DNA from 3 places in the Pedobacter sp. KBW01 genome. Region 3 is predicted to be linked to each of the others. Evidence: riboswitches for the same ligand, from Rfam matches in the RefSeq annotation. Region 3 holds a riboswitch; each other region holds the start of a gene.
The links. A riboswitch is a leader RNA that binds a small molecule or an ion and turns the genes downstream of it on or off. The one in region 3 is predicted to bind cobalamin.
Positions count from the first base shown of each region.

Region 1 (10,472 bases), on a different contig from region 3:
GATGATTGCGGAGTTTAGCATTAGTAAGGCCGATGCAGCCTTGTTTGCAGAAGATTTAGCTTTACTAACTTATTTTAATGCTGCTTTACCACTCGTAAATACCAAAAAAAGTTTAATTAACTGGCTCATTGGTCCGGTTAGGGCTATTTTAAACGAAAAAGCTATTACCATTGATGTTTATAAGGTTAAACCTGAACAGCTTGCGGTTGCAGTTAATCTTGTTGATGATAAAAAGCTAACTCAACAAATTGCCATACAACAACTATTGCCTGCAATTGAAACCAAAGCGGATACGGATGTAGCAGAGCTTGCCCAGACTTTAAATCTTTTAATTACCGAAAACGGTGATGAACTGGGAAGTTTTATTGATGAAGTGTTAAATAAATACCCGCAACAGGTAGAAGCATATAAAAAAGGTAAAAAAGGCGTTTTAGGCTTGTTTGTTGGCGATGTAATGAAACTTGCCAAAGGAAAAGCTGATGCAAAAAAATTAAACGAATTAATACTTGAAAAACTGAAATAATGAGAATAAAACAATTGAGCCTGATTGTGCTGATTGCAATTGCTTTCACCGCATGTAAACCAAAAGATAGCTTCACGATTGACGGAACTTTCCAAAATCCGGGGGCAGAAAAAAAGGTGTTTTTGTATGGTATGCAAAATAGTAATATGGTTGCAATCGATTCGACTAATTTATCGGAAAAAGGCGAATTTAAGTTTATACGTAAAACCCCTTCTGTAGATTTTTTCAGGGTATCGGTAGGTAACCATGAATTTATGCTGATTGCTAAAAACGGCGATGCAATTAAACTGGAAGCTGATTTGGCTGATAAAACCATGGCGTACAAAATTTCGGGTGCAAACGAGGTAGATAAATTATCGGAGCTTAATGGTATCAGAAATACCTTTGCCAAGCAAGTTGAAAAACTACAGGCTGATTTTGAAGCGAAAGTAGCTACGCAACCGCAAAACAGGGCGACCATTTTAGAATCGATGAAGCCTCAGTACGAATCTTACATCAATCAGTTAAATACGCAGATCTTAAAATTTGCTAAAGACAATAAAGGTACGTTGGCAAGTTTTTATGCCATGAACACTTTAAGTCCGCAGGAATTTGAAGCTGAACTGGTAAAATTTGCTGATGAGGTTAAACAAGATATTAAAGGTAATGCCACTGTAGATGCTTTCGTTAAGCAAATGGCGCAGTTAAAAGCAGTGCAAGTTGGCGAAATAGCACCAGCATTTACCATTAATACTGCAGAAGGTAAACCCGTTAGTTTAGCTGATTATAAAGGAAAATATGTATTGGTAGATTTTTGGGCATCGTGGTGCCAGCCTTGTCGCCAGGAAAATCCGAACGTGGTAAAAGTTTACAATCAATACAAAACTAAGAATTTTGACGTTCTGGGTATTTCGCTCGATACCGATAAAGCAGCCTGGTTAGGTGCAGTTAAAGCCGACGGATTAACCTGGACACATGTATCGGAATTGAAAGATTTTAACGGTGAAACGGTAAAAAAATATCAGGTGCAAGCGATTCCTACTTCATATTTGATTGATCCGGCAGGGAAAATTGTAGCTAAAAACCTTCGTGGAACAGCGCTGGAGGACTTCTTAGCCAAAACGTTACGTTAAAACAAATTTCATGTTAAACTAATTTAAGTAATTAACAATTTCTTAACTTAGGCTTAACTAAATATTGCATCATAGACAGTACTTTCGTAACAAATATTTAACTATGAACAACGCAGGTCAGAAAATATTAATTGTTGATGATGAACCAGATATTCTGGAGCTTATTGAGTACAACCTAAAGAAAGAGGGGTACCAGGTTTTCACCGCAACCAACGGTCAGGAGGGAATTACAGTTGCAAAGAAGGTTCATCCTGATTTGATTATCCTGGATATTATGATGCCTAAAATGGATGGGATTGAGGCTTGCCGTTTAATGCGTGCAATTCCTGAATTCAAAAATACATTTATGGTTTTCTTAACGGCCAGAAGCGAGGAGTATTCGGAAATTGCCGGTTTTAATGTGGGTGCCGATGATTATATCGCCAAACCAATTAAACCAAGGGCTTTAGTAAGCCGCATCAATGCAATTTTAAGAAGAAATGCAGGTACAGAAGAAGTATCAGAAAATAAGCTTGAAATTGGTGATTTAGTAATTGACCGCGAAGCATACCTCGTTTTTCAAGGTGGTAATAAAGTGGTGCTGGCTAAAAAGGAATTCGAATTATTATATCTTTTAGCTTCTAAACCAGGTAAAGTTTACACCCGCGAATCGATCCTTAAAAATATCTGGGAAGACTCTGTAGTGGTAACTAACCGTACTATCGATGTACATATCCGTAAACTGCGCGAAAAATTAGGCGAAACCTATGTGTCGACGGTTAAAGGTGTGGGATATAAATTTGAGCTATCTTAATTGATATTGACCTAAAAATATAAGCCGTCCTAATCTCGCATTAGGACGGCTTTTTTGTTTTGGTTAAGCAAAGTGTTGCTCTTTTTATATTGAGATCTGCGTCTTTATCCATGAGACCCCGAAATAAATTCAGGGCGACGGGTGGCTTAAAAAATAAAATCGTATTTTTGCGCTTCATTAATCACAGCACAGTTTGAAGTTTCCAAATTTTAAAGACCTTATCCTTTTCGAAGACAACGATTTTATTGTCATTAACAAACCTCCGTTCTTAGCATCGCTTGATGAAAGAGGCGCGGCTGGCGAAACCAATGTTTTGCGTTTAGCCAAGCAGTATAGCTATGATGCACAGGTATGTCACCGTTTAGATAAGGAAACTTCTGGAGCTTTAATTATTGCGAAAAATCCTGAAGGCTATCGTCATGCTTCTATGCAGTTTGAAAGAAGAAAGGTAAATAAAACCTATCATGCTGTGGTAGATGGTCATGTGATTTTTGATGAGCTAATGGTCGATTTACCAATCTTAAACGATGGAAATAAGAATGTAACCATTGATAGGGTTGAGGGAAAACGTGCCGAAACCATTTTCGATTCGCTAAAATATTATAAACACTATACTTTGGTTGAGTGCAAGCCTATTACTGGCCGCATGCACCAAATCCGCATCCATTTAGCCACACAAAGGGCTGCCATTGTTGGCGATGATATGTATAAAGGAAAACCCGTATTTCTTTCTTCGATCAAAAGAGGTTACAGGTTAACCAAAGGAGAAGAAGAACAACCCATCATGAAACGTTTTGCACTACACGCTAGGCACCTGGTGTTTAAAGGGCTTGATGATAAAGACATTGTGATCGATGCGCCATATCCAAAAGATTTTGCCACCTTAATTAAGCTTTTGGACAAATTTGACGCTTAACCTTCGTTTTTCTGCTGAAAAGTAAAAATAGAACTAAATGTATATCCGCTTTGTAAATTACCTTGATCAGATTAACCAATACCGGAAATCAAAGATATCAAACCGTAATTTCTTAGTAGTTCTGGCTATTATAGTAGGTGTTTTGGCCGGACTTGCGGCGGCTGCTTTAAAAAGTTTAACCCATCATATCGAAGAGTTTCTTCAATCAGACTGGCATTGGAAATATAAATACTACCTGTATTTTATTTTTCCGATGATTGGGATCCTTTTAACCGTTTTGTATATTAAGTATTTTATACGAAGAACAAAATTCGAAACCGGTTTAACACCTTTGTTATATGCTATTTCGAAGAAATCGAGCAGGGTAGAACCCCACAACATTTATTCGCAGGTAATTACAGCTGCAGTTACGGTTGGTTTTGGTGGCTCTACAGGCCTGGAGGCGCCAATAGTTACCAGTGGTTCGGCCATTGGTTCAAATTTGGGCCGTTTTCTGGGGCTTTCCTATCGCGAAATTACCATGTTGGTGGCTTGTGGTGCGGCCGCAGGTATTGCAGGCGCTTTTTATAGTCCGGTGGCAGGTATTGTTTTCGCAATAGAAATTCTGCTTCCCGAGTTTACTATTCCAGCATTTATTCCGCTGCTTTTATCGGCAGCTACCGCAGCCGTGGTGGCCAGGGCATTTTACACGCAGCAGTTGTTCTTTTTGGTAACTGAGGGTTGGAAAATGGATGCATTGGTTTATTATGTGCTTTTGGCGGGCTTAATTGGCTTGTTTTCCATTTATTTTACCAAAGCGAATTATGCCATTAAAGGCCTCTTTTATAAAATAAAAGATCCTTACACCAAGGTAGTTGTGGGCGGTTTAATGCTTGGCGCTTTGGTATTTCTTTTTCCAACATTATATGGCGAAGGCTATATTACGATGAAAGGCTTACTAAAAGGCGATTACCTGGCCGTAATTAACAACAGTATTTTCGAAGATTACAATAATATCCCTGCGATTGTAGTGTTGTTTACTGTGGTCACCATTTTCATGAAATCCCTTGCTACCCTCATTACCTTAGGTGCCGGTGGTAATGGCGGAACGTTTGCGCCAAGCTTAATCATGGGTGGATTAATCGGATTTATTTTTGCCTATACGGTAAATTTATCCGGTATGGCGCAGTTAAACGTGTCGAATTTTATTGTGGCGGGTATGGCCGCTGCTTTGGGTTCCATCATGCACGCGCCTTTAACGGGTATTTTCCTTATTGCCGAAATTACGGGAGGCTATATTTTAATGGTGCCGTTAATGATTACTACGGCTATTTCTTACGCCATTAACCGTGGTTCGCAAAAACATTCTATTTACACCAAAGTATTGGCTGATAAAGGTGAGCTTTTATCTCACGAGGATAAGGATACTACGGTTTTGAACCAGATGAAATTAAAATATCTGATTGAGAAGAGTTATCCCCAGTTACAACTGAATGATGTACTCTCGCTAAAGATGAATGAAATTGTACAATCGGGTAAAAATATTTGTGCGGTTACCGATGAGACGGGCGATTTTAAAGGTATCATTTACATCGAAAAGCTGTTTAATGAGATGATGGGCAATCCGGATAAGGAAAACTTACTGGCTGCAGATTTGGTACAAGCTGCACCAAACACACTTACCGAGGCCGATGATCTTAAAATGGTACTGGAAAAGATGGAACAGGAAAATGTATGGATTTTACCGGTACTCTCTGAACAAAACCGTTATCTGGGGTTCGTTTCTAAGACTGCAATCTTTAACAAATACAGGGCCTTGCTGATGCGGCAGAATGATTATATGGGTTAGAGTCAATTCATCTTCAGTTATCGTCATTTCGAGAGAAGTGGAGAAATCTTTTGGTGAATATTCTTGATAGATCTCTCCGTTCCGTTGCACTTCAGTCGAGATGACGATTGGTTTATTGACATAAAAAAATTGGAATGCTATCCGGCTAATCTTCAAACATTCCAACTTCAAAACTTTTCAACTTATCGTACTACTCAGCTCTTTTTAAACCAAATTTCTCAATTTTACTGTATAAATGGCTACGCTGAATGTCGATTTCATCGGCCGTTTTAGAAACATTCCAATTGTTTTTCTCGAGCTTGAATTTAATAAACTCGCGTTCTGCATGATCTTTATAATCCTGAAAATTATTAAACGAATCGAAAGTAGAAGCAAGGCTTGAGCCGCCTGAGCTGGCAATCTGAGCACTGGTTGCAGCACCAATGTTTGTTCCACCGCCAGGGTTGGCAAAAGCACGCACATCATTTTCAGTAATTACTTTATCGCTCAAAATAATCAAACGTTCAATCATGTTGTGCAGCTCACGTACGTTACCTGTCCATGGTAAAGCTTGTAAGGCCGACATTCCGCCGTCGTTTATCTTTTTAACCGGCATGCCGTAATCGCCACAAATACGCTCTAAAAAGTTTTGCGCAATTACAGGGATGTCATCAGTACGTTCGGTAAGATGAGGCACATGAATATTAATTACATTTAAGCGGTGGTACAAATCCATACGGAAATTACCATTCTCAATTTCTTTTAATAAATCTTTATTTGTTGCGGCTAAAACACGCACGTTTACATCAATTTCCTTTTCGCCACCAACACGGGTAATTTTATGTTCCTGTAATGCACGAAGCACTTTTGCCTGAGCCGAAAGGCTCATATCGCCAATCTCATCCAAAAATAAGGTGCCGCCGTTAGCCAGTTCAAACTTACCAATGCGTTGTTTTACCGCAGAGGTAAACGATCCCTTTTCGTGACCAAATAGTTCGCTTTCAATTAGTTCTGAAGGAATAGCGGCGCAGTTTACTTCAATTAAAGGGCTTTCTGATCGGTTCGATTTTTCGTGTAACCAGCGGGCAACCAGTTCTTTACCACTGCCATTTGCGCCTGTAATTAATACACGGGCTTCGGTAGGGGCAACACGTTCGATGGTTTCTTTAATTTTCGAAATACTTTCCGATTCGCCCAGTATTTCGCGTGTTTTACTTACTTTACGCTTTAATACCTTGGTTTCTGTTACCAAAGTTCCGCGATCTAAACCATTGCGTACAGTAATTAGTAAGCGGTTTAAATCAGGTGGTTTGGAAATAAAATCGAAAGCGCCTTTTTTGCTGGCTTCGATAGCGGTTTCTACTGTACCGTGACCAGATATCATAATAAAAGGTAAATCGGGCTTAATGGCCTGGGCTTGTTCGAGCACCTCCATACCGTCCATCTTGTTCATCTTGATATCGCAAAGTACGAGATCATAATTCCCTTTTTTGATCATCTCGAGGCCATCAATACCATTATCGATATCTTCAACTTCGTAATTTTCGTATTCCAGAATTTCGCGTAAGGTACTTCTTATCGCTCGTTCATCGTCAATTATTAATAGTTTAGCCATTAGTGCTTTATTCTTTTATTTGAAATGCGAATATATTATTTTTTAATTAATGTATAGTTTTTTGTACAATTTATACGCTATAAACCCAAAAAGCTACGAAAGGTTTTACTGTTTAATGCTTATAATCGAGTTTGAACTTGCTTAAATCGGGCTTATGTTTTTTGCTTCTTTTTAATTCCACTTCATAAATACTTTTGCCCAGGTTTTTCATAAATGGAAAACAAACGGTATCGTATTCATATTTATTGTCGTTAAATATGCCGTCTTCATTACTATGTACGACTGCGGTTAAAAAATATTCGATGCCGTTTTTAAAATCAACGAAGTAAGAATTGTCGATAATATAACCGTAGCTGTCGCCATATTTATTAAAGATCCTGATGTTTGGATCCGGACTAATGTTCTCGCGGCCGTAATAAAGCATTTTAGCATAGGTAGGCCAAAATTCTTTCTGATCATATTTAGGAAAATCGCTTTCTGTTGGATATTTACTCATGTAGGTGTAAATGAGTTTATAATTATCAGCAGTTAATTTAAACCGTTCTTTTGCAGGAAATGCTTCCGGAAAAATCAGTTTTTGCATCAATTTCTGCTGATCGTTAATCGCGAAGGCATTTTTTCCGGCCAGGCTAAAGGGTTTGTTTACCAGTTTATCGGCGCTATCCAGGTAACCTTTTCCCATAGTGAGATTGGTTAAGCTCAGTTCATAATCTTTGGGGTCATACTGTGCCTGCTGATTGTACACCAGTTGACTGCTGTTATAGAATTTAACCGGATTGGAGTGTTTAGTTGATTCGCCTGCATCGCCTATGGCTAAACGGTTTAATATCCGGCTGTCGTTAAAGCCATATGCTTTTAGTTTCTGGTTAATTTCTGCACGACCAATAAATTCAAATAATCGGTTAAATGCATCATTATCACTGGTGAGCAAAATCTTTTTAACGTAATGAGCAACAGATGGCAAACCATTACTGGCGCTCGTATCTTTTAGTACTTTGGTTTGACCTTTAAAAGCACTATCTGTAACCATAATACTTTGTGCGGTTAAACAAGTGCTTTTTAAACGGTTTACTTTCTCCAGCGCAAAAATTACAGCCGCAAGTTTAACGGTACTGGCCGGATAAAAATAGTGATGAGGATCTAAATTATAACTGAAGGTTTTAAAGCTGGGCTTGTTTTGGGCATCGCGGTTAACCTGTGTGTACATAATTTGTATTTGGTTTTTATTCGGATGATTGAGCACAGCCGAAAAAAGTTCGGGTTTCGACTCCATCAGTTTCCTGAGAAACACGGTATCGGTTTTTTGCGCCATGGCAGATAAGCTGATTAACGAAAGTACAACAGTTAAAATTTTTCTCATGTGTTATAATGTGATTCCTAATTTAGCCTTTTCTGTTAAAACGACCATTTTCCATCATCCATTTTACATGTTGGTTAATTTTCTTACATTTGCGGCGCTTTTGGTTTCCGGCATTACGCCCGGAATTAAAAGGGAATACAGTGTAAATCTGTAACTGTCCCGCAGCTGTAAGCTCCTTAACGGGTTTCCAATCATTTGCCACTGTGCCGACTTGTCGGGATGGGAAGGCCGGAAAACCGGGAGTAAGTCAGAAGACCTGCCTTAGCATTATATTTCATAGCTTTCGTGGATTGAAGCTAGGGGTGAGGTACTTACGTTTTTCGTATTTTCATTTCTTTTCTATCTGTTGGCTGTGGGTTAAACTCACAATCAAATGATCAAAATTAAAGGTGTTTTACTAAGCACCAGGTTTTTCTTTTTGCTGGCACCGCTATTGGGCACGGGCATTCTTTTGCCTGCTATTTCAGTCGCGCAGATTGATACCGCAAAGGCCAATCAATTGCAGGATGTTAAAATAACAGAGTATAAAAACTCAAAGGTAAATTTATCGCCAACTCCGGTACAAATACTCATAGGGACGGAATTAAAACGCCTGAACAGTCTTTCGGTTGCCGATGCCATACGCTATTTCGCCGGTGTACAATTAAAAGATTACGGAGGTGTTGGCGGTTTAAAAACTATTAATGTAAGGAGCATGGGCAGCAACCATACTGCTGTTTTTTATGATGGTGTGCAGCTTGGAAATGCCCAAAACGGCCAGGTAGATTTAGGCAAGTTTTCATTAGATAACCTCGAAGAGATTGCTGTTTATGTTGGTCAAAAACCCGAATTACTGATGCCAGCCAGAAGTTATGCAGCAGCCAGTGCACTTTACCTTCGAACAGCACAACCTGCTTTTAATGAAGGGAAAAAGTATGCGTTGGGCGTTGGTTTAAAAACCGGCTCATTCGGATTGATTAACCCGAATATCAGTTATAAACAAAAAATCAGAAATAAAATCTCTCTCCTTTTAGATGCCAGCTATTTAGAATCCAACGGCAAATATAAATTCAGGTATAAAGAACTGGCTTACGATACCACCATTATCCGGAATAACAGCGATGTTAAATCGGCAAGGGTAGAAGCAACGCTGTTTGGCTTATTGCCTGATAGCAGCAAGTGGAACCTTAAATTATACAACTACAATTCGGCACGCGGACTGCCCGGGGCTATTGTTTCGAACAGGTTTACCTTTACACAGCGCCAGTGGGACGATAATAGTTTTGTTCAGGCTTCGTACCAGAATAAAAGAAGTGCCCGCTATAATTTTATGTTCAATACGAAGTATGCATATAGTTTTATACGTTACCTCGATCCCGAATTTAAGCAGCAAAACAGCTTTTTAGACAACCGCTTTACCGAAACGGAGTGGTACATCTCTACTGTTAATCTTTATAAAATATCCCGCATTTGGGAGGTTTCGCTGGCTACTGATTACAGTTTGCAACAGCTAGATGCCAATTTGTACGATTTTGCTTACCCTAAACGTAATACCGGTTTAGTAGCACTTGCGAGCGCCTTAAACCTAATAAGATTGAGTATACAAGCCAATGTTTTAGCAACCCTGATTGCAGAGCAGGTTAAAAATGGTAATCAATCAGCCAACAGGCAGGAATATACTCCGGCTTTAATGGCATCGTGGCAACCTTTTCAAACCAAAGATTTCCGCATTCGCAGTTTTTACAAATCCATTTTCCGGATGCCCACTTTTAACGACCTCTATTACACGTTTATTGGAAACTCCAAGCTAAAACCCGAATACACCAGTCAATACGACCTGGGTTTTACTTACGGACATACTTCAAACGGGAGGCGCCTTGCTTATTTATCCCTTCAGACTGATGCCTATTATAATCTGGTAAAAGATAAGATTGTAGCCATTCCAGGTAATAATTTAGGCAGATGGACCATGGTTAACCTCGATCGTGTGCGTATCAGAGGCTTCGAAACCAATATTCAAACGGTTTGGGATTTAGATTTACAGTTGAAGCTGAAGGCAAGTGCGAATTATACCTTCGAAAAAGCAGTAGATATTAGTACCACAGCCTTCAGGTATGGCGATCAGATTCCCTACATCCCTGTACATAGCGGATCGGCAAGATTTGGAATTGATTATAAAAACCTGGTGTTTAATTATGGTTACATCTATACCGGCGAACGATATAGCCAAAAGGCCAATATAGCCGCGAACTATGTTAAGCCATGGTACACCCACGATTTAGCTATTGGTGCAAATTTTTCTTACCACCAAAGCAGATTCTTCATCAATGCCGAAATCAATAATGTTTTTAACCAGTATTACGATGT
Region 1 is NZ_QAJQ01000020.1:196,917-207,388, reverse strand. It holds gene gatB (Asp-tRNA(Asn)/Glu-tRNA(Gln) amidotransferase subunit GatB) at 1-523, shown strand, start outside; gene DBR40_RS19880 (TlpA disulfide reductase family protein) at 523-1,635, shown strand; gene DBR40_RS19875 (response regulator transcription factor) at 1,739-2,428, shown strand; gene DBR40_RS19870 (RluA family pseudouridine synthase) at 2,622-3,344, shown strand; gene DBR40_RS19865 (chloride channel protein) at 3,382-5,172, shown strand; gene DBR40_RS19860 (sigma-54-dependent transcriptional regulator) at 5,363-6,766, opposite strand; gene DBR40_RS19855 (serine hydrolase) at 6,879-8,126, opposite strand; cobalamin riboswitch at 8,211-8,405, shown strand; gene DBR40_RS19850 (TonB-dependent receptor plug domain-containing protein) at 8,500-10,472, shown strand, end outside.
Region 1: linked by a shared signal. The riboswitch ahead of DBR40_RS19850 (TonB-dependent receptor plug domain-containing protein) and the one ahead of metE (5-methyltetrahydropteroyltriglutamate--homocysteine S-methyltransferase) in region 3 are both predicted to bind cobalamin.

Region 2 (10,472 bases), on a different contig from region 3:
GCGCAACCACATCTTCATTCAGGTAATATTCGGTTTCCAGTTTCAAAAATTATATCGATAAATTATTTAACAAAACAACAATAACCTGCTCTAAATAAAGTCGATCTGTATCATCAAATTTATTCAATACTTCGCTATCTACATCTAACACACCAATTACTTCATCTGCTACAATTAAAGGAAGCACGATCTCAGATTTTGACGCCGAAGCACAGGCGATATGCCCCGGAAATTCTTCCACATCAGGCACAATAATGGTTTCGGCCTTTGCCCATGAAGTACCACAAACGCCTTTTCCCTTTTTTATGCGAGTACAGGCAACTGGTCCCTGAAATGGCCCCAAAACCAATTCATCCTGTTTCACCAGGTAAAAACCTACCCAAAACCACCCAAACTGTTCTTTTAATGCAGCAGCAACGTTAGCCATATTGGCTACAAAGTCGGTTTCGCCATCCAGTAAAGCTTCTATTTGAGGAATAATGGATTGATATTGTTCCTCTTTTGAGGTATTTCGGGTTATTGTTAAATCTTCTGCCATCTTACTAATTCTATAACCAAAGTTAATGATGATTTGCAATAAGCAATGCTATTGCAGATTTAATGACGAAATTTTGAACGATAACCTATCCTTAAATTCATTAGTTTTGGCAGTTAAAACTTCGACTGCTTTGATTACAGCCTTAACCATTACAAAATTTCGTGGCCTTACCATTCCCTTTGCTTTTATAGGCATGGCTGTTTTGCGTTTACCCTTGTGGCTCAACAAAAAATGCAGGTTCTGGAAATTAATGGGTAGTGGCAAAAATGCAGAGATTGATCTGGCTACCGATTTCAAACACTGGGCATTACTTACCACCTGGGAGTACCAGGAAGATTGCGAAGCTTTTTACCGCAATTCGCTGGTAACAAAATGGTTTAACTTCTTTGGTCTGGAAAGCTGCACCACCTTATTAAAACCTTTATCAAGCCATGGCTTATGGTCTAAAAAAGAACCTTTTAAGAGTGACAAAGACAATAACGAATACAACGGAAAAATTGCTGTGATTACGCGGGCTGCGATCCGGTTTAACCGTCTGAAAGAGTTCAGGCAAAACATTAAAAGAGCTTCCGATGCCATGAGGACTGCCCCCGGATTTATCCTCGCTGCAGGCATTGGAGAAAATCCTTTTCTGGATCAGGCTACTTTCTCCATCTGGGAAAATGCCGAAAGCGTAAAAAATTATGCCTACAAAACTTTTGACCATGCCGATGTGATTAAACTAACCAGAGCACGCCAATGGTACAAAGAAGAACTATTTGCGCGTTTTGAAATCATAACCAGCTACGGTAAACTAAACGGCATACCGATTAACGATTACCAACCACAAGTTAACCCCACCAAACCTAAAATTATTTAAAATGAGAGTTATAGCAGAATTACCACACCCTGAGTGTAAAATCACCATCTTTTCTATGAACCAGAAATACATTGTGAAATTTGAACAAGGCTCCTTCGAGCAAAGCTATAAATTAGCCGAACTCGACCTGAGTGGAGGGGGTGTAAATGATGTATTCGAAATACTTGACGAAGCATTTATCACAACAGTTATTGAACGCTTTAAATTAATGCGGAGCGATTTTACAGCCGCTTATAACAGGCATCAATATTAAATACGTAAATAGCTGATTTACTGATTATTAATATATAAATCAAAATTATATTTTGAAATTTAAGCTGTTTCAGAGAAACAAAACTACATTTAAGTCAGCATTTAGTTTAATTAAACAAATTTAAAATACTGATATAATGACAATTAACAATATACACAAAATATAATTCCGACTGCTTATTTTGCCAAATATATGGGAGGTTTGGTACAGAAACGTCATTTCGAAGTGTAACGAAGTCGAGAAATCTGTATAGATAGATTTCTCGACTTCGCAACCGAAGAACCGGCAGGCTCTATTCAATAGCTATCAGATCGAAATGACAATGATATTATTGGGTTTATATTTAAAGATCTCTCCATTCGCTGCGCTTCAGTCGAGATGACGATTACCGAAATATAGGTTGGGTTTGATCTTAAGCAATCACCGTATCGTGTACCACTACCCTGTACCAGTTTTTCGAGAATTTCTCTACAGCATCAAGATGTGTCTTATCTTCCTGATAAGCATTATGATCTTCGATATTTGCGAAGGTTATGGTTAGAGAGTAAGTAAACGAATTATCGGTAACCGGACGTACGGGTGTATTTGCGGCCAAACCATAACTTAAAGTTTTAATGTATTTAATGGGCTTCAGGCTTTCGAAGAAATTGGCAAAATCGGCTATTTCACTTTTGGTTAACTGTGGTTTTAACCAGAACATTACAAAATGTTGAATCTGGCCTTTATCAGCTAAAGTTTGGTCTGTCATGAGGATTTTTTTTTTTGCGCAATATAGAAATGATTTTATGGTGCACAAAAAAAGCGTTGCGATTTTTACATCGCAACGCTTTTATTATATTAAGTAACCTGTTAGTTCTTAGGCTGAACACGACCTGATTTTCTATCTTCCCCTCTACCGATCAAATAACCACCACCAGCGCCCACTAAGCCACCAATAATGGCGCCACGACCTTTTTTCTTATCAATTAAAGCACCACCAACAGCACCGGCAGCACCGCCAATTACAGCGCCTTTAGCAGCATCACTCCAGCCTTTTTTCTTAGCTGTTGGTTGTGTACCACCGTAAGCACCGCTCGAACTACCACCTGAGCTTGCATATGACCTTGAAGAATTAGCTCCAGCCCTTCTTGCCGCTGCAAGTTCTGCCTGATGTTTAGCTTCTTTTTCCTGTTCTACTTTAGCTACTTCTGCTTTTTTAAAGCTATCTAATCTTAAACTATCCTTTACAGCTTTAATAGCCAACTGCTTTTCTGCCTGTTGTTGTTTTAATGCTGCTTCTTCTTTGGCCTTATTGTTACAGGCAAACATTACTGAGCTTAGTGCGATTACCACGAATATCTTTTTCATAACTTTTAGTTTTAAATGACGTTTGTCTGGCCCCTAACCTGCCAAACAATTTTCATTTGCATGTGCGATTTTAGTTAATTACAGATACTAAAGAAAAAATGATGCCAAAATGTTTTATAAAAGAAAATTATTCAACTAAATCGGTATACCAAAAGCCCGAAAGCTCCGTAGTCGAGCAGGGAGAATCACTTTCTGAAGCAGTTTTTGCAGGCGCATTATAAGTCCTAAAAACCTGCTCACCGACTGAAAAAGCGATTTTTTGTTTAAACACAGGCCCTTCAAAAGCGAAAGTATGAAATTCACCATTTTCGCCACAGGGATCAATTTCAAGGGGAAGGCTATTAATCAAATCCTCACTGATTACTTTTCCACATATATCTTTTAGGTTTTGCTGCGTACAAACAATGATGGTTTTATAGTCCAAACCTATAAACTCGCTGATCAGTCGCCTTGTATCTTTCTGCCAAAGCGGAAAAATAGCTTTGAGACCAATTTCTGCCAACTTATTTTCACGGTATAAACGAAGGTCTTCCAGAAAAATATCACCAAAAATAGAATGCGTAATACCTTCTGCTTTAAATTTACTGAGGTGGGTACGCATGGTATTATCGTAAGTTTCCATATCGGGCATTTCTCCCAAACGGATCTGATATAAAGGAATACCAATGCTTTCGGCTTGTCTAATCAGCAAAGCCTCTCTAACACCGTGCATCGAAACGCGGTTGTATTGTTCGGTAACAGTAGTAACCATGTACCTGATTTCGATTGTGGGGTCCTGAAGGGCATAGTGGAGTGCCAGTGTACTGTCTTTACCGCCACTCCAGTTGAAAATGCAGATTTTCTTATCCATTTGTTAAAATACTTTTCAGCTGCTCCATCCCGTTTACGGCATTTTGCTCAATGGTAATTACATGCTGATATCGTTTAACATCAGGGGTTTTAGGATCAATAATGTATTTTTTTACTTCTCGCGGAACGAAATCGATTAGTCCGGCTGCGGGATAAACTGCCAGTGAAGTCCCAATCAGCACAAATAAATCAGCTTGTTTGCAGATTTTAGCAGCCACTTCAATCATCGGCACAGCTTCGCCAAACCATACTACATGAGGCCGTAACTGAGAACCTAATTTACAGCGTTCGCCCATTTTAATTTCTGTTCCCTCAATGGGGTAAGTTAAACTGGGCCGCAAACTCGATTGCGAACGGGTTATGATGCCATGCAGGTGCGTAACCTTAGTTGATCCGGCACGCTCATGCAAATCGTCTATATTCTGGGTAACAATCTCTACATCGAAATCTTTCTCCAGTTCCGCGAGTATGTAATGCGCTGCATTGGGTTGAGCCGCTACCACCTGCCGTCTTCTTTCGTTATAAAACTCCTGTACTAACTCCGGATTTCTTTCCCAAGCCTCGGGAGTAGCCACATCGTACACGTTATATCCTTCCCACAAACCGTCCGAATCCCGAAAAGTTTTCAATCCACTTTCGGCACTAATCCCCGCTCCTGTTAAAACAACTAATTTCATAAGATGATTACACCGATTAATAGATTACACTGATTTAATGATTATACGGATTGAAGTGATTGAGCATAATTGATAAACTTTTTAGCTATCCTTTCATCTGCTTTAAAGATCTGCGGATGAAACATACAGGCTAAAGCTTCAATACCTTCTACCAGAGTGCCTACACTAGGCTGGGTAAACATATCAAAATCTGCAATGTACACCTGATTGTTTTTTACAGCTTCCAAATCATTCCAGCCCGTTTTAGTTGTAAGCAAACTCATTTCTTCGAGGCTGCGTTTTTGATCGAAGCCACAAGGTGCAATAATCAAAACCTCAGGATTATACGTTACAATCTTTTCCCATGGGGTAACAATCGAATCGCCTGCAGGGTTAGAAAGCATATCAACCCCTCCTGCTGCTGCAATCTGAAAGGGAATCCAGTGCCCGCAATTGTATATAGGCTCTATCCATTCCATTAGCATCACACGCTTCAAAGGTGATTTGCTTTCCCGCAGTTTATCTAAAATCTGATCGGTTTTCTGCTGTAATCCTGCCAGATAGCTAAAAGCTACTTCTTCTTTTCCCAATGCCCTGGCAATGGTAATGGCGCATTCGAAAACATCCTGCAGGTTATTGGGCGAAAGCGGCACCAAAGTTGGCTGCTTGCTCAGTTTCATTACTGCAGTTTCGGTACAAACTGTATCTATGTTGCATACTTCGCAAATATCCTGCGTAAATACAACATCAGGCGCAATGCTTTCCAGAAGTGCATCATCTACCCAATACAGACTTTTGCCCTGTGCTTTGGATGCAGAAAAAATCCGGTCGATTTCTATACTCGAATAGTTTTTACCTTCCAGGATACAGCGTACTACCTTGGGTTGATCTGCTGCTTCTTTCGGACATTCGAAGGTTACACCATGCAGGTAATCCTGAAGGCCCATATCGTAAATCATTTTTGTGGCAGCGGGTAAAAAAGAAACGACTTTCATTTGATGTAAAATGGAAAAGGTAAAATGTAATTGAATATTCTAAGTTAAAAAAAATCCTCTTTTGAACTGAGTCAAAAGAGGATTTCTATTTTTAAAAGGTATTATTATGCAGCTTGTGCTTCTAATTTTAATACCGGATATTTTGCTTTTAAAATCTCGAAAGCGCCAAAAAGTAAGGCTCCATAAATAACTGTTCCTTCTAAGAATCTAATTTCGAATGGAATAGCTTTAACCAAACAGTTCCAGTAACCTGCTAAATCCTGGGTATATGCCGGATTATTAATCCAAACACCCAAGTCGGTAACCAACCAGTGGATAAGCACAATAGTTAATGTTGAGGCCAATAAATTTACCACGTTTACATTTTTAAGCAGAATTCTACCTACTAAAACCATTAACGCAAAAGCAATATAGGTCCAATACCAGCCCTGGTACAAAAATGAACCCCCACTGTATTTACTGAAAATGGTTGAAGCTAAAATAAAGTCGCTTAAAAACAAACTCAACAACGGAAAAGCAAAAGCTTTGGCGTGATCTTTAAAATAGGCACCACCGAATAAGGCAACCGCTCCGATTGAGGAGAAATTAGCAAATTTCAGTTCATCTGAATTAAATGTTACCAGTAAACGGAAAGCCGTAATCACCAATATCATTAATAGCAGTATTAAGGTGCGCGGATTAAACTTTAAATGAGACATTGTATTTTGGTTATTATTTAAGCAAAGTTAATTTTTTATTAGCGTATATTAAAACTTACGCCTGTATTAAAGTTAAAGCCAGGTGTATTGTAGCCAATAATTTCACTGTATTTTGCATTCAGGATATTTTTGGCATCAAAGAATACTTTTACGCGTTTTTTAGCCAAAGCATATTCTACGTAAGCATTTAGCAATTTATACGATGGCAGCTCTTCGTTTAAATAAGATATAAAATTGGTATCGAAACGTTTACCAAAGTAACGGTAATTGGCGCTGATGTATAAGTTTTGAGTTGCCTGTGCACCCGCTGTAATACCAAAAGTATTTTTCGGTCTGCGGATCAGGAAATCTACAGTTCCGGTATTTCCTTCAACATAAGCATAATAACCATTAACATTAAATACACTAAACTTAACTGCCGGCTCTACCTCTACTCCTTTAAATTTCTGGTTTCCCTGGTTAATATAACCTGTAGTGTAAACAATAGCATCGGTTAAATCGCGTTTAAAACCAGCTACACGCAAGCTAAACTGATCATCGGCAAAGCTCAGGTTTACACCTGCTTCGTAGTTCTGCGATTTTTCTGGCTTCAGGTTTAAATTAGCTCCATATTGTCCGAAAAGCATGTTTAAGCTAGGCACTTTGAACGCTGTAGATACCGTTCCAAACAACTTCACTTCTTTAATGATATTGATGGTTGGGGTTACCGAGTAAGTATAGTTTTCGCCATATTGATCGTGTTTGTTGTAACGGCCGCCTACCTCAAGGTTAAACACACTTAAATCGTGTAAAAACAACGATCCATAAGCTGCAAAAATGTTGGTTGTCGGATTGCTTGAATTGGTAATCAGTTTTGTTTTGCGGTTATCGATACCTACTAATAAATCTAATTTATTACCCAATTTCTGATTGTAGAATAAATCGATCAGGTTCATTTTACCGTAATTTACAAAATTACTGGCAAAGCCCATGAAGCTCGAATTTACATCGTTCGAGTTGCTTTCGTGACTATAGTTTAAAGTAATTTTTCCGGTATTGAGTTTGTATTCGGCATTAAAACCTCCGCTAAACTGCTTCAATATCGAATTATTGGCTGGTAAACCATCAGCAAAAGCGCCTTCATCTATTTTATAGTTACCATAGAAATAACGTAAAAACGGATTAACAGAAAGGCGCTTATCCAGTTGAATACCGAAATTAGCATTAACCCCATCCGTTTTAAAGCCATCTTTATCAAATTCGGCTGTGCTGCCTGCCGGCGCTACCGCTTCCGAAATACCATCGGTTTTAAGGTGTGTATAGTTAATGTTGTAAGAAAAACCTTCAACACCACCATTCAAGCCAATTGTTCCTTTATACGTTTCAAAACTTCCGGCACTGGCTACACCATAAATGGTATTTCCTTTTGGTCCGCCTTTTTTGGTTACAATATTAATTACCCCTGCTACTGCATCTGAACCATAAATGGTAGACTGGCCACCTCTTAAAATTTCGATATGATCAATCTGATCGATTGAGAATAAACGTAAATCGAATGTTCCGCTGATACTTGAAGGATCGTTCTGTACAATTCCATCAATTAATACCAACGTATAACCGCTAGCCGAGCCCCTGAAAAAGATACTCTTATCCTTACCCTGACTGCTGTTTCCACCGCTGATGATGATACCAGCTTGCTCATTCAATAAATCGGGTAATGATTTTCCGTTGCTGCGCTCCAACACCTCTCTGCTGATGATGCTAACCACTTTACCGGTTTGTGATTGTTTTTGATCGTTTTTGGTGGCAGAAATTACCACATCTTTAAGCTGCAAAGTGTCTTTTTGCTGCGCATTAGCCAACTGGCTAATCATTAGCTGCGCCAGACCTAAACCAGCAGCGGCTAAAATTGTTGTTTTGTTCATTTTGATGGTTAGTTTTACCTATAGCCAACAGATTGTAAAAAGAAATGAAAATACGTAAACGTTAAGTACTTCAAAACCCAGCTTCAATCCCCGAAAGCTACGAAATTAATGCTAGAGGCAGGTCTTCTGACTTACTCCCGGTTTTCTGCCTTCCCATTCCGGCGAGCCGGAGCAGTGGCGAAAGAATAGAAAAACCGTTACAGAGCTTACAGCTGCGGGACAGTTACAGATTTACACTGTATTCCCTTTTAATTCCGGATGTAATGCCGGAAACCAAAAGCGCCGCAAATGTAATAAAAAAAATACAACAACAATAGAATGTAAAATTTATTAGCACCAGGGCTTTTCCTGTGATCTAAACGAGCAATTTTTCCGTTATCGAGAAATGACGATCACCTTTTAAATCTGCGACCTTTACTGTGTAATCAGCGGGAAATATTCGCTAACCATTTTCGCGCAGATTTAATGATGAACGCAGATAAAATAAAGACTAAGCGCTTATGACTAAATATTAAACGTATCAGGCGAATTACCGAAACCAACTAGCCTGATACAAATTCATTATGATTAGATATGTTTTGTATGTAATTCAATACATTTTGAGTGTCGCGTGATATGATTTCAGTCTTCTTTGATATAATTTGTATGTAATTCGATACGTTTTGAGTCTTGCATGATACTTCTTCAGTGTAATTTGATACTTTTTGTATGTAATTAAATACGCTTTGGGTCTTGCATGACATGATTTCAGTCTTTTTTGATATGATTTGTATGTAATTCGATACGTTTTGAGTCTTGCAAGAAAATATTTTAAACTAACCAGATGCAGATTAACTCTTGTTAGTATTTATTAAAAACGATGTAAACGAAAAAGGCCTGCACCAGGCAGGCCTTCTTTTATTGAGACGTTATTTATAGGTAGATGCTCGTATTTATTTGATCCCTAAATCAACTGCACCTTTAACTTCAGTAGAAATTTCTCCAAGGCTACCTGCATCGGCACTTTGGCCAGTATACACCTTAACAAAATCGATTGTTTTTAAATCAACTTTGTTTCCGCTTTTATCAACCGCCCACGATAAATCGAAGCTGTTATACAGATTGGTTTTGTAATCATCGCCTGTAGAATAACTGTCGGTATAGCCCCAATCAAAAGGAGAACTGATCACAATACTACCTACCTTACCTGTTGATGGCGGTAATAAGGTACCTTTAAACGTAATTGTTTCCTGATTTGCAGCAAATTCAGGGTAAAAATTGTGTTTGTGAAAATTATTAACCTTCACTTCGCCGCTATTTCCCTGGTTATCTTTCCAGGTTACATTTGCAAACGCTTTAGGGTTGGTATAGGTAATCTCATAGTTTTTAATGGTTGTAGCTTTGGTGTACTCGCTTCCGGCCAATTCATACCATTCATCGTCAGCAAGGCCATTACCATTGCTATCCTGACTAACCATTACAACGCCTGGTTCAGAAAAATGATAAGGAGCACCTGATGGGTTACCATAAATGGCAAGATCGTTACCTGTGTTATTAACTACCGAGTGGTCGAAACCGAAAATAATGTAGCCACCAAAGCCACCTAAAGAGATTAAGTTAGTGGTACTTCCAATTAATTTCTGCGCCTGTTCTGGTTTACCTAAAGTTTCGTTTACAAATTGCCCTGGTGCAGGTAAATAATCTAAAATCCGGCTAATAAATTTGCTGCTTGCAGGTGTAATCTCAACCACCGGAACCGGAACGGTAATGGTGTAAGTATGTGTAAATTCGCCAGCTTCGTTATAACCCTTGTACGCTAAAACATAAGTACCGGCTTTTGTGGCAGTAAAGTTATAGTTGTAAATGGTACTTACCACTTTGCCATCTAATTTCCATTCGTGCTGAAAAGCCTGGCCATTGTTTGTACCTGCGCTAAAATTGGTTGCTACCGCTACCTTAGCTTGTACTGCATCTGTTTTAACCAGTAGATTTACATCAGGCCCGAGTACGTTATCTTTCTTACAACTGAATAAGAACAGACAGAAAACCATGGCATAGTTTATTGATTTTTTCATTTTGTGTGTGTTTATGTTATTTAAATAAGAATGCAATGTGTGCCGGAATATCGCCGGTGGTAAACGTAAATTTCTTTTTGCCTGCTTTATCGAAACAGTAAATGGTACCTGGAGTAACATAATCCCTGGCATCGGTTACAAAAATATCTCCTGATGTTGGATCTACTGCAATGCCATAAGGGAGTGTAATTGAAGCTTCAGTACCATCGGTTATAAAATTATTACTTGCAACTGTTTCATCTTTTACGTTAAGTTTCACGTAGGTTGATTTTGAGGTAGCGTAGCTGTAAGAAAACAGGTAAGCGTCATCATCATTAAT
Region 2 is NZ_QAJQ01000020.1:185,564-196,035, forward strand. It holds gene DBR40_RS19785 (DNA-3-methyladenine glycosylase) at 1-46, opposite strand, end outside; gene DBR40_RS19790 (GAF domain-containing protein) at 50-538, opposite strand; gene DBR40_RS19795 (DUF3291 domain-containing protein) at 645-1,397, shown strand; gene DBR40_RS19800 (hypothetical protein) at 1,399-1,650, shown strand; gene DBR40_RS19805 (Dabb family protein) at 2,063-2,398, opposite strand; gene DBR40_RS19810 (YMGG-like glycine zipper-containing protein) at 2,500-2,997, opposite strand; gene DBR40_RS19815 (diphthine--ammonia ligase) at 3,125-3,847, opposite strand; gene DBR40_RS19820 (SIR2 family NAD-dependent protein deacylase) at 3,840-4,523, opposite strand; gene DBR40_RS19825 (ABC transporter substrate-binding protein) at 4,565-5,497, opposite strand; gene DBR40_RS19830 (DUF6580 family putative transport protein) at 5,602-6,195, opposite strand; gene DBR40_RS19835 (TonB-dependent receptor plug domain-containing protein) at 6,234-8,099, opposite strand; cobalamin riboswitch at 8,198-8,392, opposite strand; gene DBR40_RS19840 (PKD domain-containing protein) at 9,032-10,153, opposite strand; gene DBR40_RS19845 (YncE family protein) at 10,170-10,472, opposite strand, start outside.
Region 2: linked by a shared signal. The riboswitch ahead of DBR40_RS19835 (TonB-dependent receptor plug domain-containing protein) and the one ahead of metE (5-methyltetrahydropteroyltriglutamate--homocysteine S-methyltransferase) in region 3 are both predicted to bind cobalamin.

Region 3 (10,472 bases):
AAGCGATAATTCATTCAACATGAAAATAAAAACATTACAAATATTAATTATTATCCTGCTGCTTTTACTGGGCTACCAAATAGAGGTTCAGGCGCAAACAGGGGCAGGGAGTAGTACTGTTGATAATTCGACTGTTTATATTGCAGCCGGAACAACCGAGCTTCGTTTCTCTGAGGAAACTTATTTTGGGCCTGATGCCGACTGGACTATCGACGGCACGCTGACCATTTACAGTAAAAATGTATGGATTGCCCCCGGTGCAAAATTTAGCGGTAAAGGGAAGATTATCATTTACAATCCGGGCGATAATCCTTTTTACACCGATATGCCATCGGGTCCAACACAGATTGATGGCAACAATGGTAATTTCATTAACCTCATTATCGAACACCACAATACAAGCAACATTGTTTTAGCCAATGTTACCGATCCGGGATACAATACCAAAAATCCGGTTGGAGCAGATGGGGCTACACTAAACATTGCCGGAACATTAGATATGGCTGCTAACGGAGCCGACATTATATTAAACGGTAATAATTTAGTTTTCAATGCTAGCGGTAAAATCAGTAATTACAGCATGTCGCGGATGGTGGTTACCGAAAACAGTTTAACCGGCCATATGGTTAAAGATATTAACGCCAATGCTGCATTTGTATTTCCGATAGGCATTGCAGAAGGCGATTATACACCCGCAACATTAACGCCCAAAATACCAACACGGATTTTTGCCAGTGTTCAGAATTATAATGCCGACAATAATATACCCGGCACCGATATGATAAAAGGGATGGATAGAACCTGGAATTTATATGCTGCTACTCCGACTACTGCAACCGTTACTTTACAGCACAATACCATTACCAATGGCTCGGGTTTTATTGATGCAAAGGCTTCCATTACCCAGTATTTAGGCTTTGGTAAATGGGATGTAAGCGCAACAACCAACCCTGCTCAGGGTGTTCATACCCGCAGTAACGTAAGCATAGCGGGCGATATGCTGGCCAATGGAGCCTTTTTTACCAAGCACTCGCTCGATGGTACTAATTTAATTATTCCCAACCTGTTTACGCCAAATGGCGATGGCAATAACGATACCTTCGAAATCCGCGGACTCGAATTTTTTGATGCGAATGATCTCGTTATCGTAAACCGCTGGGGAAATGAAGTGTATAAAGCAAGTAACTATCAAAATAACTGGACCGGTGAAGGCCTTAATGAGGGCACGTATTATTACGTACTGAGGGTTAAAGCAGATGCATCTGCTGCATGGCAGGTGTATAAAGGATACATCACATTAATCAGGGCATTTAGAAGATAATTGGTTGAGGTTCGATTGCCTTAAACCGATGTATGTACATCATCACCATGAAAAAAATACTCACCATAACAGCCTTAATTTTATTGACTAAGCTTTCTTCTGCACAGCAGGATGCACAGTTTAGCCAGTACATGTTTAATGGCATTTACATTAACCCTGCCTATGCAGGTTACCGCGAACAGTTAAACGTACATGCTTTTTATCGCAACCAGTGGACAGGGTTAACGGGTTCGCCAAAAACCATGTCGGTAGCGGTTGATGCCATTGCCAATAACGGAAATGTCGGGCTGGCCCTGCAACTCTCTGGCGATAGGCTTGGCGCACAAAGAAACCAGTCTGTTTATGCCAATTATGCCTATCGCATTCGTTTAAATGCCGATGGAACTTCGAGGCTGGCCCTGGGTTTGGGTGTAGGGGCAGTTCAGTTAGGAATTGATGGCGCAATGCTTAACCCCAACGATTTTGAAGTTTACCAGCCTACTGGCATGGAAAGCACCATTGTGCCCGATGCCCGTGCCGGTGTTTACTTCGCTAACGACCAGTTATATGCCGGTATTAGTGCCGATAACCTCGTTTCGCAGTATATAGATATTGATCGCTATGCCTTTATTCCGCAACCCAAACCACATTATTACCTTACTGCAGGCATGCTCATTCCCTTATCGCAGGATATCCTGTTAAAACCTTCTTTTTTATTGAAAGACGACCGTGGAGGACCAAGCAGCATAGATTTGAATGCCTTTGTAATTTTAAACGAAAAGCTCTGGTTGGGAGGATCGTACCGCACGGGAATTAAGCTGTACAATAAAGACTATCTGCAAAAAGATTTAAGCAAAATGAATTCGGCAGTGGCAGCAGTACAACTGTTTCCAACCAACAACCTGAGGATTGGTTATGCCTACGATTTTTCTATTGGTGCCCTGCAGCAATATAGCGGCGGAACACATGAAATATCAATCAGCTATTTTTTCAATAAAAAGAACATGCGCATGTTAACCCCAAGAATTTTTTAAGCCATGGCTCATTTATCCATACCAAACTTTATTGCTGTTAACTACAAAAGATTTTTAGCTACGGCTATGTTAACCTTGCTGCTCCTTTTTGGCGCTAAACCTGGCCAGGCGCAATACGTGCTCAATGCTGCCGATGCCCAATACGAGCTTTTTAATTATAGCAAGGCCATAAACCTTTACGAACAGGCCTACCAAAAGAAACCAACGCAGTACACCGCCGAGCGGCTTTACCATTGTTATGCCTTTATCAACGATTACAAACAGGCCGAAAGCTGGAGTGCCATTGCCGCTGCAATGCCAGATGCGAAACCCGAAAATATACTGGCCTATGCCAAAGCCTTACAGCAAAATAGTAAGTACACCGAAGCCAAACAGCAATTTCAAAAATACGCTGCTACTGGCGAAACCGTTGCCCCTGCCGATATAAACCGCTGGTTATTGAGCTGCGATTCTGCTTTGTATTGGATGAAAAACCCCACATCGGTTATCATTACCAATGCCGCTAAACTTAATTCTGCCCAATCAGACTGGGGGCTTAACACGTTTGGTAACGGCGTAACTTTTGCTTCCGATCGCGGTGCTGATGGTTCAGTACAAAACGGTTCCGATCGGCCCTTTTTTAAATTTGATGGCACAAAGAAACCCGATAAAAATATTTACGGCTGGACCGGAAACCATTATTTACGCCTCTATACACAAAGGGAATTAACCGATAGCGTAAGTCCTTTTCCTATTCAAACCCACACCGATTATCATATGGGGCCTGCCAGCTTTACGCAAAGCGGAAAGGAAATGTATTTCACCTTAACCAAAATCCCAAAGCATCCGGTTTATGTAAAAGGCAAACTGGCTACCGTTAACGTAGAAATCTATTCGGCTAAGTTAGATGAAAAGGGAAATTGGGGTAGTCCTCTCGCTTTTAGCTATAATAAAGTGGATGAATATTCGGTTAGCGATCCTTTTATCAGTGCCGATGGCAATACCCTTTACTTCAGTTCAACTATGCCCGGCGGCCTGGGCGGGGCAGATATTTATTTTTGCCTGAAAAGAGCAGATGGTACCTGGCAGCTTCCCGTTAATTTGAAAGCACTGAATACTGCCGGTAACGAACGTACACCTGTGTTGGGCGGGCATCAGGATTTTTATTTCAGTAGCGATGGTCGGGTAGGTATGGGCGGATTGGATATTTATAAAGCCAATCTCGTAGGAGATAAAATCAGTAAGATCGAAAATATGGGCTACCCGCTCAATTCGCCTCAGGATGATTTTGCTTTTCTGAAAACTAATGCACTAAACGGATACCTGAGCTCCAATCGCACAGGTGGCTTAGGAAACGATGATATTTACAGCTTTACTGCACCTCAATTATTGGTATTTAAACTTACCGGAATTGTTTTCGATAAACGTACTAACCTTCCACTCAACAATGCGTTGATTACGTTAAATAAAACCAATATACAAAACCTGAAAGTGTTAACAGGTGATGATGGTACATTTCAGTTCAATTTAGAAAAATCGGCTGATTATGAACTTACGGGAGAGAAAACCGCTTACCGCAACGATTTGGCCCAGGTAACCACCAAAGGCCTTACCACCAGCACCATGCTTAAGCAAAATCTGTATCTGGAAAAAATAGAGCTCGAGAAAGCAATTAAGCTGGAAAATATTTATTATGATTTCGATAAATCTGATATCAGGCCTGATGCAGCTATTGAGCTTAACAAACTGGTTAAAATTATGAAAGATAACCCAACCATTTGGATTGAGCTGGGTTCGCATACCGATAGCCGGGGTAACGATCAATATAACATGCAGCTATCGCAAAACAGGGCCAATGCTGCCGTTCAGTACATCATTAACCAGGGCATTGCCCCGAACCGGATTACTGCTAAAGGTTATGGCGAATCGCAACTGCTTAATAAATGTGCTAACGGTGTAAAATGTACAGCAGCCGAACACCAGTTAAACCGGAGAACCGAATTTAAGATTGTAAAATTATAAAACGTTGCTGTGCAGCAAGCGGCTTTTAGCGTTAGGGATAGACTAAAAAGCCCTTGTTTGCATGGCTTCGTTTTTTAGCAATTATTCTAAATACACCATAACCATAGGGTTTATATTTTCTCCTTATTAACAACTAATTAATTTCGGAACTCCTACGGATTTTCTTCACATGTTATCGAAGCAATTCCGAAGAAACAGGCTATATTAACCTTTGTTTACAGGCTTAATTTAAGGTTGCCAATTTATTTCACCACCTAAGACATGTAAGAATATTAAAGGTTGGAACGAAGACACGATTGCAATTTATTTACCATTTAAGACATATAAGCTCATGTAAGGGTAATTGTACTTATATGAAACTTATATGTCTGATATGGTTTTTGTTTTACATGGTAATAAATTGAGTTGTCATCCTGAGCTTGTCGAAGGATCTGCCTTAACCTAATTCAATCATTCAAAACTCAATTACGCCAATACCTCTTCGCGCATTTCCTGGGCTGCTGCCACCATTTCAATCAGTGCTTTTTTGGTTTCATCCCAATGGCGGGTTTTTAATCCACAATCAGGGTTTACCCAAAGCTGATCGGCAGGAACCACAGCTTTCGCTTTTTCCAAAAGCTGCACCATTTCTGCTCTTGAAGGTACCCTTGGCGAGTGGATATCGTACACACCAGGCCCAATTTCGTTCGGGTATTTAAAGTCGGCAAAGGCATCAAGCAGTTCCATTTGCGAACGCGAACATTCAATTGTAATTACATCGGCATCCATATCGGCGATATTTTGGATAATATCGTTAAACTCCGAATAGCACATGTGAGTATGGATCTGCGTTTCGTCTTTTACACCGCTTGCCGAAATTTTAAAGGCCGTAACCGCCCATTTCAGGTAAGCCTGCCAATCTGTTTGGCGTAACGGAAGGCCTTCGCGTATGGCTGGCTCATCAATTTGAATGACTTTTATTCCTGCATTTTCGAGGTCTACCACTTCATCGCGGATAGCCAGTGCAATTTGGTTACAGGTAACTGATCTCGGCTGGTCGTTACGTACAAAAGACCATTGCAATATCGTAACCGGACCGGTTAACATGCCTTTTACAAGGATTGGGGTTAACGATTGCGCAAATGCTGTCCAGTAAACCGTCATGGCTTTAGGGCGGTCTACATCACCATAAATAATAGGGGGTTTAACGCAGCGGCTACCGTAGCTCTGTACCCAGCCATTTTTGGTAAAGGTAAAGCCGTTAAGCTGCTCACCAAAATACTCTACCATATCGTTACGCTCAAATTCGCCATGTACCAATACATCAATGCCAATTTCTTCCTGCCAGCGAATGGCTTCTTCGGTTTCCTTTTTTAATAAAGTATCGTATTCGGCAGGTGTAATTTCTCCCTTTTTAAATTGTGCCCTCCAGTTTCTAACTTCGGTAGTTTGTGGAAAAGAACCGATAGTTGTAGTAGGGAAAAGCGGCAGTTTTAAAATATCCTGCTGTGTCTTTTTCCTGATCGAAAAGGCATTTTCGCGTTCTGCATCTTTATCGGTAATGCCACTTACCCTTTGCTTTACTGTTGTGTTATGGATCAGCGTAGAAGTTCTGCGGCTTTCAATGGCGTTTTTGTTTTCAGTGAGTTTAGTCAGTGCCTCCTGACCGGGGGTTTCATCAGCCAATGCTTTGAGGGTAACCACCTCATCAATTTTCTGTTTGGCAAAGGCCAGCCATTGCTTAATTTCGGGGGTAAGGGTTTCCTCGTTGGTTTCCAGGTCCAGATCGCAAGGCGAATGCAATAATGAGCACGAAGGCGCAATCAATACGCGGTCGCTACCCAGTTGGGCTACTGCTTTTTTGATGATGGCTAAAGATTGCTCAAAATCATTTTTCCAGATATTTCTACCATCAACCACTCCAAGAGATAAGCTTAATGTAGCCGGAATGGCATTTAGTACTTCATCCAGCTGCTCAGGGCAACGTACCAAATCGATGTGTAAAGCCTGTACAGGTAAGCCGGTAGCCAGTGCAAGGTTATCTTTTAAGCCCTCAAAATAAGTGGCTACCAATACCTTAAGCTGCGGAAATTGTTTCCTGATTTCGGCATAAACATAATTGTAGGCTGCACGGGCTTTTTCGTTAATATCTAACGCTAAAAACGGTTCGTCGAACTGGATCCACTCTGCTCCCTGATCTTTCAGCTCTGTTAAAATCTGGAGGTAAACCGGTAACAGTTTCTTAATCAAGTCGATTTTATCAAAACCGGTTTCTTTTTCTTTGCCCAGTAACAGGTAAGAAACAGGCCCAATAATTACAGGTTTGCTGTTAATGCCCAGTTGTTTTGCCCTTACAAATTCGTTTACAATTTTGCCTGAGAAAAGGTTAAACTCCTGGTTTTTATAAAATTCGGGTACAATGTAATGGTAATTGGTATCGAGCCATTTGGTCATTTCCATGGCGGTAATGTCTAAACCATCTTTCTGGTAGCCCCGGGCCATGGCAAAATACAAATCGAGTTCGTTATTGGTTTTCTGCAGTACCACCTGGTTATAACGTTTTGGAATGGCGCCTACGGTTAGCGACATATCCAGGATCTGGTCGTAATAAGAAAAATCGTTTGAAGGAATCAGGTCGATACCTGCCTCTTGTTGTAGTTTCCAGTTTTGATCGGCAATGTTACGGCCTTTGCTCAGCAGCTCTGCCAAAGTAATTTTGCCGGCCCAATATTGCTCGCTGGCTTTTTTTAGTTCTCTGTTGCTCCCGATACGCGGGTAGCCTAGGTTGTGGGTTTGCATTTTTTCAACTTTTTAAATGGTTAATAATCATTGTAAAAAGCCCCTTGTTAATTTCGCAATGCAATAAGGAAGGAAGTATGAAGGAGCGCAATGCCACGGAAACAGGGCACAACAAGCCCATAAAGGTTTTGTACCAGTGTAACAGCATTTGTCTGACATCAGGCTTCAATCGCGAAAGCATTGTCAATTCCGGAACAGAAAGGTATCCTGACTTGTAACCGTTTTATCATCTATGGATGTTTTTGATAAAATCTTAAATGTTACTTACAGTTGCGCGACAGTTCGTGATTTACACACGATTCCCTTTTCACTTCCGGTTATTGAAATATATACAAGAACTCTTTTGCTTACAATCAGTTTTTAATTCTTTTCAAAGGTAGTTAAGTGGATATTAAAACTATTGATTGTGAAATAATAAGGTTAAACAGCTGTTTTTGTGTTGTTTTTTAGTGTATTTTGCTTTTGAGTACTTAGATTTGGCAGCAAAAAAGAAAAATATTCTATGAGCGAGCTTGATGAAACTGATTTATTACTGTTGAAGATTTTAGGCAATAACTCCAGTTACACCACAAAAGAGCTGGCAGCGCAGGTAAACTTATCGCCGTCGCCGGTTTTTGAAAGGGTAAAACGGTTAGAAAACAATGGCTATATTAAAAAATACATCGCTATACTGGATGCGGAGAAATTTAACCAGGGCTTTATTGTTTTTTGTAACATTAAACTGAAACAGCATGACCGAAAAATCGGCCACCACTTTGTGGCCGATATTTTAAAAATAGATGAAGTTACAGAATGTTATAATGTTTCTGGCGACTATGATTTTATTTTGAAGGTATATGCGAGGGACATGAAACACTATCAGGATTTTGTTTTCAATAAACTCGGCTCAGTAGAAAGTATTGGGAGTACACACAGCACTTTCGTAATGGCCGAGATTAAAAATTCGCATAACATTAATTTTTAAGGGGCTGTGGCATTCTTTCGTTTGTCTACAAGTTTGCCACACTGAGCCTGTTGAAATGCCTATTTAAACTGGTAAGTTTTAACATAATCAAATACAACCTCGTCGGGATATACGCCCTTGGTGTAGTCGCCGCCAAAACCAGTTAATTCGGTACTTAAGATCATGTATTCTGAAATACCCGACAGGCCTTTACTTGTGCGGAATACTTCGGTTCCATCAACAAAAAAGACGTATTCTACGTTGTTCCAAAGTAATCCAAAAGTGTGAAAATTATTGTCGTTAATGGTTTCGCTGGGTACAATTTTACTTTCGCTTTTGTGGGTTGCACCGTAGCCTCCCCAATGTACGGTATGGTAAGTGGCGTTTGGATTCGGCTTCAGGTATTCAAAAATATCAACTTCTGCACCCACTGCAAGTGCATTATCTGGCTGTGAACCCATTGTATTTGTTTGTAGCCAAAAAGAGGAGTGTGTACCAAGCGATTTTTGCATTTTAGCCCTGCATTCAAAATAACCGTACTTCTGGGCAAACTTACCATCGGTACACAGTTGCCCAACATAATATTTTCCATCAGTATCTTTAATCGTTTGTATCACCAGATTTCCTTTGCCATCAAGCGAAATGGTTTTATTGCCCGAAACAGTAGCATATCCCCTTACGGTTCCATCAGCCCTGTAAGCCCATTTCGTTGCATCGATTGTTGTGCCGTTAAAATCATCAACAAAAACAGGAGTCATCTGGTGAATAAAGTCGGCTGGTTTTAAAGGTTTTTGGAGAAATGGATCCGTTTTTTGCGAAAGCGTTGGTACTTCGGGAACATCATTTTTCTTGGCGCAGGATAAAAGTAGAACGGCGATTAAAATTGAAACTGTGTTTTTCATAATACATTTAAAATTTGGTTACAGGATAAAGGTGTACCTTTTTTAGAATAAGCAGGGGCTAAAATCCTTAACAAATGGGGCGAAAAATACAAAGATATTATGGGTAATATGGATGACCTGTTGCAGCAGGTGCATAGGCCTGTAGGTAGGAAGCTGCTTGTGGCCTGTAAGCTTAACATTTTCTTAATGTTCACCAAACTTAAAGGGTATACTGTCCAAATACCTTTGCCGAAAAAAGATTTATGAAACGAATAGTTGCCCTAATGGCCTTGTTGTGGCTTTCGGCGGGATATGTATCGGCACAAGAAAACCATGTGGTATTGATTAGTATAGATGGCTTACGCCCCGAATTTTATTTAGATCCGCAATGGGGCATGATTAATGTACGCCAGGCCATGCAAAACGGAGCATATGCAGAGGGCGTAAGGGGCAGTTTCCCAACGGTTACCTATCCTTCTCACACCACCATTGTAAGTGGTGTATTGCCAGCCAAACATGGTATTTATTATAACACACCTGTTGAACCGCTGGGCATTTCGGGCAAGTGGTTCTGGTATTACAAAGACATTAAAGTACCTACCATCTGGACAGCAGCTAAAGATGCAGGTTTAACAACCGCAGGGGTGAGCTGGCCGGTTACCGTTGGTGCGCCAATTACGTATAACCTGCCTGAGTATGTAATTCTTCCACAAGGTAAAGGAGAGAAAAAAGACGAGATTAAAGCCATGTCTTTGGAATCGAACCCTAAAGAGCTTTTTCAGGAAGTACAGGATTATGCGGTAGGTAAGTTTAACGAGGAATATGGTGCTTCGGTTGATTTTTATACCAGCGACCAGAATAAATCGCGCATGGCAGCCTATATTTTAAGAAGATATAAGCCAGCTTTCCTGGCATTGCACATTGCACTTTTAGATCACTTTGAACATGAGCAGGGCCGCGATGGAGATAAAGTAAGATCGGCTATCGTAGGGGCAGATGTGGCTATTAAAACCATTATGGATGCGGTAGAGGCATCGGGTATGAGCAAAAACACTACTTTCATCATTACCGGCGACCACGGTTTTGTTGATATCCACACACAGTTTAAACCTAATGTAGTACTAAACAAGCTTGGCCTTTACGATGATGCCAATAAAGAAGGCTGGAAAGCTTACTTTCAGCAAAGCGGTGGATCTGCCTTTTTACACCTTAAAGATCCAAACGATAAAAAAAGCGTAGAGCAGGTAAAAAAAGCATTAAGCCAGTTACCGGAAGGCATCCAAAGAACTTTCCACGTATTGGATAAAGAGGGGATTGCTAAAGCACAAGTCGATCCAACAGCTGTTTTAGCGCTTGCTGCAAATCAGGGTTTCAGCTTTGGAGCTTCGGCCACGGGCGATATGCTTGCTCCGGCCAGCGGTGGTACCCATGGCTACCTTCCAACTGATTTTAAAGAGATACAAACCGGTTTTGTTACTTTCGGTAAAGGAATAAAAGCAGGTGCTGTTTTGCCCTTAATTGGTCAGGAAGATATT
Region 3 is NZ_QAJQ01000028.1:33,977-44,448, reverse strand. It holds gene DBR40_RS27050 (gliding motility-associated C-terminal domain-containing protein) at 20-1,321, shown strand; gene DBR40_RS23190 (type IX secretion system membrane protein PorP/SprF) at 1,369-2,334, shown strand; gene DBR40_RS23185 (OmpA family protein) at 2,338-4,335, shown strand; gene metE (5-methyltetrahydropteroyltriglutamate--homocysteine S-methyltransferase) at 4,801-7,113, opposite strand; cobalamin riboswitch at 7,293-7,472, opposite strand; gene DBR40_RS23175 (Lrp/AsnC family transcriptional regulator) at 7,616-8,077, shown strand; gene DBR40_RS23170 (family 16 glycosylhydrolase) at 8,137-8,958, opposite strand; gene DBR40_RS23165 (alkaline phosphatase family protein) at 9,201-10,472, shown strand, end outside.